One region of the Parabacteroides sp. CAG:2 genome, then DNA from elsewhere that is predicted to be linked to it. Evidence: riboswitches for the same ligand, from Rfam matches in the RefSeq annotation. Region 1 holds a riboswitch; each other region holds the start of a gene.
What was found. Region 1 has a riboswitch for cobalamin ahead of QVP94_RS00045 (TonB-dependent receptor). Riboswitches for the same ligand answer to the same signal wherever they lie in the genome.
Positions count from the first base shown of each region.

Region 1 (3,288 bases):
AAAACCGCCTACCTTATACAGCAAAGCCACGTTAGGAGTCGCATAACTCTTAAAATTCTCATGGTAAATATAGCGCAAACCTGCGTACGCTTGGAAATGCTCATTGATATTGATCTCGTCTTGAGCATAAAGCGCGGTCGTGTACATACTTTTACCCGCTATGTTATCCGTCTCGCTACTCAGTAACTCTTTAATGAACTCCGTACCAGCCGAAAGCTTATTATATTTGCCCAAACGAAAGATTCCCTTGACATTCAAGTTATGGTAATGAATCCGTTTCGTCATATCACTCTCTCCGCTTTTCTTTCCATCAAAGAAATCCTTATACGTACTATGATTGTCCGACAGATAATCAGCGTTCAAATAAGAGTTCTTATTAATCATGTATTGAGCGCCCGCCCCATAAGTGAACGTCTCTCTTCTCATATCATAGTTGGTCGTATTCACTTTATCCATCGGCATCGGACGATCGCTGGAACGTCCGAAGAAAGTACCACGCACATAAAAAGACAAACGATCCGTAGCGTCGTACGTGAAACGTTGGTTGATCACGTTCCGGTGAAATCCCTCGGAAGCTTGCTTATTGGTAGGAACCAACTCGCCTTTACTCTCCGTATAGGGATTTAATTGCCAACCATCGGCCCGTTGATATTGATAAGAAGTATATGAACCGAACTTCCCTACATTCACGTCCGCGTTGACCGACTGCAAGAATTGGTTCTTGCTACCATAACGGCTATTGCTCGTCACGTTCACCTTATTGCGGGAATCATCCGTGATGATATTGATAACGCCGGCGATCGCGTCGCTACCATACAAAGCGGAAGCGGCCCCGTTCAAGATCTCTACCCGCTTTACGTTAGACATATCGATACGGGAATAGGTATCATCGCCGGCCAAACGCTTACCGTTTTCCAAGATAACCACGTACTTCTCTGTCAATCCGTTCATATTCATCGTAGCCCCCTGTCCGTTTTCCATAAATACGATACTCGGATTCAGCTTGGTCATCGCATCTTGGAAATTGGTTACGCTCGCCTCTTTCAAGTCTTTTCCCGTAAGCACTTTCACGGGAATAGGGGAATTACTCATGCGGCGATGCGAACCGGTACCGGTTACCACCACTTGATCGATATTCACATACTTTTCTTTCAGCTTAATAACGACATCTTTTTCCGAGTGATCCGTTTGATACACGCCCTGTTCATAGCCAAGGTAAGTCACACGAATACGATGTCTACCATCGGGAAGGTTCAGCTCAAATTTTCCGCCGGCATCCGTGGTTGTACCATTCAAGGATTCCGACACGCGGATATTCGCGCCCGGGATTGGTTCATTACTTTCATCCACGACCTTACCCTGTAAACGTACCTGCGCAAATGATACGTTTATCGCACAACTTACAGCTAAAGCCGCGCACAAACACTTTCTTTTCATAAACGATTTGTTATTATGTATATTTCCGCTTTCCTGACCCCGAGAAAAACAGCAATAAAAACGCTTGGCAGGTTTCCTGACTTACCTCGTAGAGAACGACCTTCCCGTCTTTTACAGACAGTGGTATGAGAAATGTTTTCTACTTTACAAAAGCTTACAGTAGCGGGCACTGCTCCGGATTCACACCGGATTCCCTCTTTATGACGAAACCGGATGGTTTTTACGTCATCACCAAAACGGGGGTAAAAGTATGAATTATTTTATATAAACAAAAATATATCCCGGCTTATGTTCTTTAATAGCTTTACAAAGAGAAGCTTATAACACATCACATCGCCAAAAAGGAAAACAAAAAGCAATCATGCAAGATACAAAGTTTTCCAAAACTTTTTACAACACACTGCAAATTAATACCTTAACATAATTTAATCAGCAAAAAGTTTTCCAAAAAGAAAATCATACAGAGTAATACGATACCTTTGCGCACATAATCAATCACAAATTAATCAACATCATGATACAGACAGTTGTTAAACGGGACGGGCGTATCGTTGGCTTCAACGAGGAGAAGATAGTAACCGCTATCCGTAAAGCCATGTTGCATACAGACAAGGGAGAAGATATGCAACTGATTCGCCAGATCACAGACCATATCTCATTCAAGGGAGAACCTCAAATGACCGTAGAGGCGATTCAAGATGCCGTGGAACTGGAATTGATGGCCAGTAGCCGGAAGGACGTAGCGCAGAAATATATCGCTTACCGAAATCAGCGAAGCGTAGCCCGCAAGGCAAAAACACGGGATATGTTCTTGGAAATTATCAATATCAAATCCAACGACATCACCCGTGAGAACGCAAATATGAACGCCGATACACCCGCCGGCATGATGATGAAATTCTCCAGCGAGACCACCAAGCCGTTTGTAGATGACTATTTATTGAGCGAAGAGGTCAAGGAAGCCGTATCTAACAACTATCTCCATATTCATGATAAAGATTATTATCCGACTAAAAGCTTGACCTGCGTACAACACCCGTTGGATCGCATCCTAAAATACGGGTTCTCCGCCGGTCATGGCGAATCACGTCCGGCTAAACGAATCGAAACCGCAAGCATCCTTGGCTGTATCTCTCTAGAGACCGCCCAAAACGAGATGCATGGCGGACAGGCGATACCGGCGTTCGACTTCTACCTAGCTCCTTACGTACGTAATAGCTTTATCGAGGAAGTAAAGACCTTAGAGGATTTATACGGACAGGATTTCTCCCACTTATATAATAAGCCTATCGACGATTACCAGACACAGACCTTGGATGGATTAAGCGGTGATAGACGCGTCATACAACATGCCATCAACCGCACGGTAAGCCGTGTACACCAATCGATGGAGGCTTTTATCCATAATATGAACACGATCCATTCCCGTGGCGGCAACCAAGTGGTATTCAGCTCCATCAATTATGGAACCGACACCTCGGCGGAAGGTCGTTGCATCATCCGGGAGTTATTAAAAAGCACTTACAGAGGCGTAGGTAACGGCGAGACCGCTATCTTCCCGATCCAGATATGGAAAAAGAAACGAGGCGTAAGCTATCTGCCGGAAGACCGTAACTACGATCTTTACCAATTGGCCTGCAAGGTCACCGCCCGTCGCTTCTTCCCGAACTTCTTGAATCTCGACGCGACCTTCAACCAAAGCGAGGATTGGAATGCGGACGACCCTCAGCGCTATATCCACGAGGTAGCGACCATGGGATGCCGTACCCGTGTATTCGAGAACCGTTTCGGACCAAAGACTTCTATCGGACGAGGTAATATCTCCTTCTCGACGATCAATATCGTACGATT
Region 1 covers NZ_FR885248.1:10,639-13,926, reverse strand. The annotation lists gene QVP94_RS00045 (TonB-dependent receptor) at 1-1,437, opposite strand, end outside; cobalamin riboswitch at 1,487-1,689, opposite strand; gene QVP94_RS00040 (anaerobic ribonucleoside triphosphate reductase) at 1,952-3,288, shown strand, end outside.

Region 2 (3,288 bases), on a different contig from region 1:
TCCGGCAACATATATAAAACCTGCCGCCCCAGCCGCAAGACCTCATGGATCAAACGGACGTATATCTCGGTCTTACCACTGGAAGTCACGCCATGAAGCAGGCAGACCTCCTTCGTCTTGAAAGTCTCATGGATCTCTCCATAGGCTTTCTCTTGCGCCGGACTGAGCGGATTCGGCTCTTGCAAGCGGCAGACGGATACTTGCAAACGACCCACCTCTTTCTCGTAACTCTCCAAGATACCCCGTTTCAGCAGACCCTCCAATACCGCAGAGGTATAACCACTGCGTTCCAATAGCTCTTTCTTGGAAAGCTCCTTCGATAAAGCGGGATTCAAGGTATGGCTTAAATCCAAGAAGCTGACCAGCAGAAGCTCTTGCTTCTTCGCTCGTTTCAAATCCTCGAACACCGCCTGTAATTTCGTCTCATCCCGGTAAGCCTCGGCCAAACGGATAAACGCCTGTGTCTTGGGAACGAATCCTCGCTTTAGCTCCTCGCTCACCTCAACCGCCCCTTTCACCATCAAGGAAGAGACGATCGGGACAACATTTCGAAGACCGGTCTTCTTCTCCAACTCCGAGATCGTCAATTTCAAAACCCCGCTAAAAGCATCCAGTACCGCTTGCTCGTTCGGGCGCAAGGGGGCGGTGGCCTCGAAATCCTCATTATAAGTAACCGCCGTCTCGCTTTCCAACTTTAAGCCGGAAGGCAAGGCCGCCTTATACACGTCGCCCAGCTTACATATATAATAAGAAGATATCCATTTCCAGAAACGGAGTTGCGGACGGCGGAGCACCGGCGTGGCATCCAGCAAAGCGTAGATCTCCTTCGTCTCAAAATCGGATACCGGTTCCCGGTCGTGTACCTCCATGACGATGGCCGTATAATATCGTTTCTTCCCGAAATGCACGATCACCCGGCAACCGGGAGTCACGGCGCTTTTCAGATCTTCGGGTATCCGATAGGTATAGCTATTCTCCAAAGGAAGGGGAAGTATGACGTCCGCGTATTTCATTCAAACAGGTGTTTCATTACGAGCCCAAAAATAACAAAAAAGGCCGGACTTCTAAAGCCCAGCCTCTCTCATTTTATTTTCACCTATTTAGAACAAGATCGCTGCCGTGATAGACCATCCACGGTTCTTTCCGGCACCGTCGGAGAGGTTCACCTTCTCAATACTATAGTTATCAGTCAGTCCCAGACCATAATTGAAACCCACCTGCAAGTGACTGATCAGTTCCACGCCGGCACCGAAGTTAAGACCTGCGCTGAAATTCTTCGCCTTCACCTGATCCGCTACGGAACCCGGGATATCCCAAAACTTATCACCGCCTACACGGAAACCGATATACGGACCGGCTGCCAGATACGCCTTGACGATCGGTAAGCCGAATTTCCATTTCAAGTTGACCGGAACATCGATATAATCCGTCTTCATCGAAGTCTTCACCCCGCCAGCCGAGGTCGTTTCCAAACCCTTTTGCGAATACAACACTGCCGCATCGATCCCGACACCCACCAACGGTAAGGTCGTCTCGATCATCGGACCCACTTGGAAGCCGGTGACGTTATCCGCTTTCAACACGTCCGAGTTGAAATGAACAGACGATATATTCACACCTCCCTTGATACCGAATTTAAGCTGAGCGTTCGCCGGAAGCGCCATCAACGCTAGCAAGGCAACCATAACAAGTCCCACAATTTTCTTCATATTCATACTTCTTTTGTTAATTACTCGTTGCAAATAAACGCACTTTTCTAATAATAAACAAATATTCTCTATAGAGTGTTCACGGAATACCCCAGTCCTTTAAACGCAAAGAAAGCATGCATCTTACACACGGAGCTCATCCCGTCGGTCAGATTCATGCTTCTTTCCCTAATTATTATGGCAAAATAATTATCCGAAACCATGAGACGACTTGATAAGAAAACCTTGGATAAAGAATAGTAAAAACCGGATACGGTTCTTGCGTTCTCTTCCGGCCTTTCCTCGAAGCCGTCGAAAATATACACGCCTTGCAGGTCTTCTGACTTACTTCCGGTCTTAAGCGCCTTCCCATTCACTTGAATGAACAGTGGCAACAGTATTGCTCAACCCGTTTATGAAGCTTACAGCAGCGGGACTGTCCGGGATTCTCACCCGATTCCCTTTTAATCCCTATCCGGCGATTGCCGAAAGGGAACAAAGCATGTAGCAAAGATACATAAAGTTTTGATGTAGCCTAACACTTTCCACAAAAAATATCCTTATATTCCCGGTTCCTGATATAGCATAAAGCCGCCCCGATAGCCGTGCGATACTCGGCATACTCCGGTATCTTGAAATGGACATCGCACATCTCCTCCAGACGGGGGAAAATATCCGGGCATTGTGGCAAGCGAGTCAAGTTACCGATCAATACGATATTCTTGATATCGCCATTTAACGAGGCGAAAACAGCTCCTTGCCCGATGGTCTGCAAGACCATATGAACGATACCGAGAGCGATATCCTCAACCTTAGCGTTCGCGTCCGCTTTTCCGAAAATAGAGGCTGTCACGTCCAGCGGCAGGCCGGGTAGCGGATGTGGCGTAATATCCCGGATATGCAAGTCGATATCATTCAGGGAACCATGCTCAGCCAAAGACGCTATTTGGTGAAAGTCATGCGTTTTCAATAATAGCTTAGACAAGCCGAGGATGGTTCCGCCACCGATACCCAATCCCCCGATATGCTCGACCGTGGAGCCTTGTACCTTGACAAAAGAGGTACCCGTTCCCATGCTGACCACCAACAGGCTATCCAGTCCCGTATTATACTGCGCCCCTAGCCCATTTGCGAGGAACTCATCCGTCTTCGCGGTTGGTAAGCCATATAAAGGTTGATCGATATAGGCGCTACCTACACCCGTCAAGATCACTTTCTCTATATTCGAGAGCGAGATGTTATTATCATAAATATATTTACCGAAGGCCCCGAATAAAGAGGTTACCGGATCGGTAGCTTTCACGAACATCGGGTTCTTGATCTTCTTATCCTCCACGCCGACGATCTTGGTCGTGCTACCTCCCACATCTATACCTATAACGATTCCCATGATTCTTTCCCTTTTTAATTGAATAATCGCTACAAAAGTACATAAACCCGCATATAATACTAAAAAAGGCCGGACAAAATCAATTGTCCAGCCTCTCTTTATTTAAAAACCGTAAGGTCTAAACTCCATTTATTCGCCTAACAAGATCTCAAGGATCTGGCAAGCTGCCTTCGATACGGAAGTACCCGGGCCAAAGATAGCGGCAACGCC
Region 2 covers NZ_FR885254.1:3,462-6,749, forward strand. The annotation lists gene priA (replication restart helicase PriA) at 1-1,013, opposite strand, end outside; gene QVP94_RS00660 (porin family protein) at 1,101-1,709, opposite strand; cobalamin riboswitch at 2,002-2,204, opposite strand; gene coaW (type II pantothenate kinase) at 2,224-3,078, opposite strand; gene scpA (methylmalonyl-CoA mutase) at 3,208-3,288, opposite strand, start outside.
Region 2: it holds a riboswitch for cobalamin, as region 1 does, so the genes downstream of both, QVP94_RS00660 (porin family protein) here and QVP94_RS00045 (TonB-dependent receptor) in region 1, are expected to answer to the same signal.

Region 3 (3,288 bases), on a different contig from region 1:
CAACGATAAAAAGAAACCTAAAATGGTTTGAGTGTGATAAATTGAAACAGATAAGAGACTAATAACATTAGCAATATAATATGTAAATTTAAGGTTATGTCAACAGTAAGATTTAGTCAGGTTACATTTGCTACTAAATCGTGGGTAGCAGAAGCATGGGAAAAGATGGTAGTGGAATTGTTTAGCGGTCGTGTCGTAGCGGAAGTCAAACAATTGGATGAAGTATGTGAATCAAAGTGGGAAGTAGAATTGAAGAAGCTTCAAAACGAGGTTCATTCTTTATGTCATCATGCGATCCATCAATTGCTCCCGATAGCCGGCTCTTATCAACAGGCGTTACTGGATGACGTTGCCCAAGCCTATACGGTATACGCTCCGGAAGAAGCAGAGTCTATCTTCAACCGGGGAAACCAAGCGATCGAGGATATCAAAGGACATGTATCGGGTATTCGCTACAACGCTTGTAAAATGCGTGAGGCGAACCGTAAAGTAAGCGAGTTGGAAGATATGCACGCAAAAGCGGTCATGTACCATAATTCAGTGAAACCTTATATGGATACACTTCGTTTCCATATCGATCAGCTTAAGCATATATTGCATGTAGCGTAATAAGATGGGCTGTCCGGGTTTGGTTACTCTCCGGGCAGCCTTCTTCTTTTAGCGAGGTTGGATAATCAGTAGGGAGAAATAGGGGAAATCCTTGGAATGTATAGTGGCGATATCAGTAGTATAATATTCTTTTCTTGTTCCTACATTCTCGAAATAATGAAAAACCGCCTTATCCGCATACTGCCGGATACAAGTATGAATAGCCTCTTGGCAACCCGGTAATTTCATGATGACGATGATCATTCCATTTTCTATTTTTGCCGAAAGTTCATCGAACGACGCAGTCCCGGGGATTACGTTAATTTGCTCCTCTTGTTTTACGATATGTATCCCGGCCAAGGCACCTGCCGCTATAAATGCCGGAATTCCTGCGATTCGATCTACCGGGATTCCTGTTTCCTCGAATTTATCGTATACATATTGTATAGATGAATAAAAACCAGCGTCTCCCTCGGCGACGATCACGATTTGTTTCCCTTTCAAATATTCAGCTTGGGCATCCAGAAACAATTCGTTATAAGCGTTTAACGCATCTGTCCGTTCCTTACTCATTGGCAAAATAAACGGATGGATCAAGGATTCGTCTACCTCAATAGCTTTCAATATATCCGTCGCCCGAGATATGATTCCATGCTTGCCTTGTGTAGCAGGACAATAGATAATATCAGCCTTTTGTAATGTTTTAAGCCCTTTCAGCGTAATTAATTCCGGATCACCGGGACCTAATGAGACGAAGTGAATAGGATGATTCATGTGTATCTGTTTTTATTTGAAACGCAAAAGTCCTTAAAATTGTGGATGTATACAAATATTCTTACTACTTTTGTCACTGTAACAGGCTCCGCTTATCTCTTTTTCCGGGAGGCGGATTAAAAGGGAACCGGGTGAGAATCCCGGACAGACCACGCTGCTGTGAACTTTTAAACATTCGGACAATACCTTGGCCACTGGTTTTGTAATCGGGAAGGCGTCCTGAATGGAAGTAAGTCAGAAGACCTGCCGGTTCATAAATAAATGTTGCTGTCCCGTGGAGCAGGACGAGAGTAACTGTCAATGATCAACTGTCAATTAAACAAGGATTATGAATAAGTTTATAGCGGGTGGATGCTTGCTTTTATCGGTATTGACTTTATCATGTACTTCAGGTATCCGTGAAAAAGGAGAAATAGGGAAGACGGCTTCCGTAGAGCAATCTGCGTTCTCGCAAGAGCAGGTTAAGCCTTTATACGCCCAAGGATTCAAGCTTACCTATGCGGATCAATATCTCTTGGCTGATATCCAAGATCCTCAAAATGAGGAAAGCACCACGTTTCATTATGCGTTCGTGAAAAGAGGTGCGAAACCCACGGGGATTCCCGCTGATTATACGGTGATAGAGCTTCCTATCCGAAGCGTTATCTGTATGACTTCCCTGCAATTATCGAACTTTATTAAATTGGGTGCCTTGGATAGGGTCGTTGGGATTACCAGTACACGGCATTTGTTCAATAAAGAGATGAACGAACGCCTGAAAGAAGGTAAAACCGCTAAGATCGGTATCGAGGGGAATTTCGATAACGAGGTTATCATGAGCATGAATCCTGATTTGATCCTTGTATCGCCATTCAAGCGGGGAGGCTATGAGACGCTGAAAGACGTGGGTATTCCCTTGATTCCCCATTTGGGTTATAAGGAGACTACGCCATTGGGACAGGCCGAGTGGATCAAGTTCGTAGGCTTGCTGTTGGGGATAGAGAAAGATGGCAATGAGCGTTTCGCCACCATCGAGAAGAGGTATAATGAATTAAAGGAACTTACGGCGGATGGTAAGGTTAAAAAACGTCCGATCGTTTTTAGTGGCGAGTTACGGGGTGGAAACTGGTATGCCGTAGGAGGAAAGAGCTTCTTAGCGCAACTTTTCAAGGATGCCGGCGCTGATTATTTCTTGAAAGATGATGAGCGATCCGGTGGTGTTACATTAGACTTCGAGACGGTCTATAACCAAGCGGACGACGCTGATTATTGGCGTATCGTGAATAGTTTCCCGGGAACGTTCAGCTATGAGGCATTGAAAGAGCAAGATCCTCGTTATGAGGATTTCCGTGCGTTCCGGGAGAAAGGAATTATCTATTGTAATATGAAGAACACGCCGTTTTATGAGAGTATGCCGACAGAACCGGAGATCGTCCTAGCGGATTTGCTTCATATCTTTCATCCGGATTTATTACCGGATCATGAGTCGGTCTATTATTCTCGACTTAAATAAGGAACACTGATGAGACATTCAAATACCCTATGGATGCTGGCGATTGTCACGGCTATTTTTGTTCTAATCTTTTTGAATTTGGTGTTGGGGTCAGTCTCTATTCCTCTTCAATCGGTTTGGCATATTATCTGGAATTTAGGAAATGAGCCTATTACATGGCAGAATATTATCTGGAAATCCCGACTACCACAGGCATTGACAGCGTTGGTAGCGGGAGCTGGCTTATCCATCAGCGGCTTACAGATGCAAACCGTTTTCCGTAATCCATTGGCCGGACCTTCGGTCTTAGGTATCAGTTCGGGAGCGAGCATGGGTGTCGCTTTCGTGGTGTTGTTAAGCGGTAGTTTAGGGGGCGTTGCCTTGAGTAAACTTGGTTTTATGGGGGAGATCGCCTTATCGATAGCGGCCGTGATCGGTTCCTTATCCGTGATGGC
Region 3 covers NZ_FR885305.1:137,262-140,549, reverse strand. The annotation lists gene QVP94_RS11970 (hypothetical protein) at 97-609, shown strand; gene QVP94_RS11965 (precorrin-2 C(20)-methyltransferase) at 658-1,362, opposite strand; cobalamin riboswitch at 1,429-1,627, shown strand; gene QVP94_RS11960 (ABC transporter substrate-binding protein) at 1,691-2,854, shown strand; gene QVP94_RS11955 (iron chelate uptake ABC transporter family permease subunit) at 2,864-3,288, shown strand, end outside.
Region 3: it holds a riboswitch for cobalamin, as region 1 does, so the genes downstream of both, QVP94_RS11960 (ABC transporter substrate-binding protein) here and QVP94_RS00045 (TonB-dependent receptor) in region 1, are expected to answer to the same signal.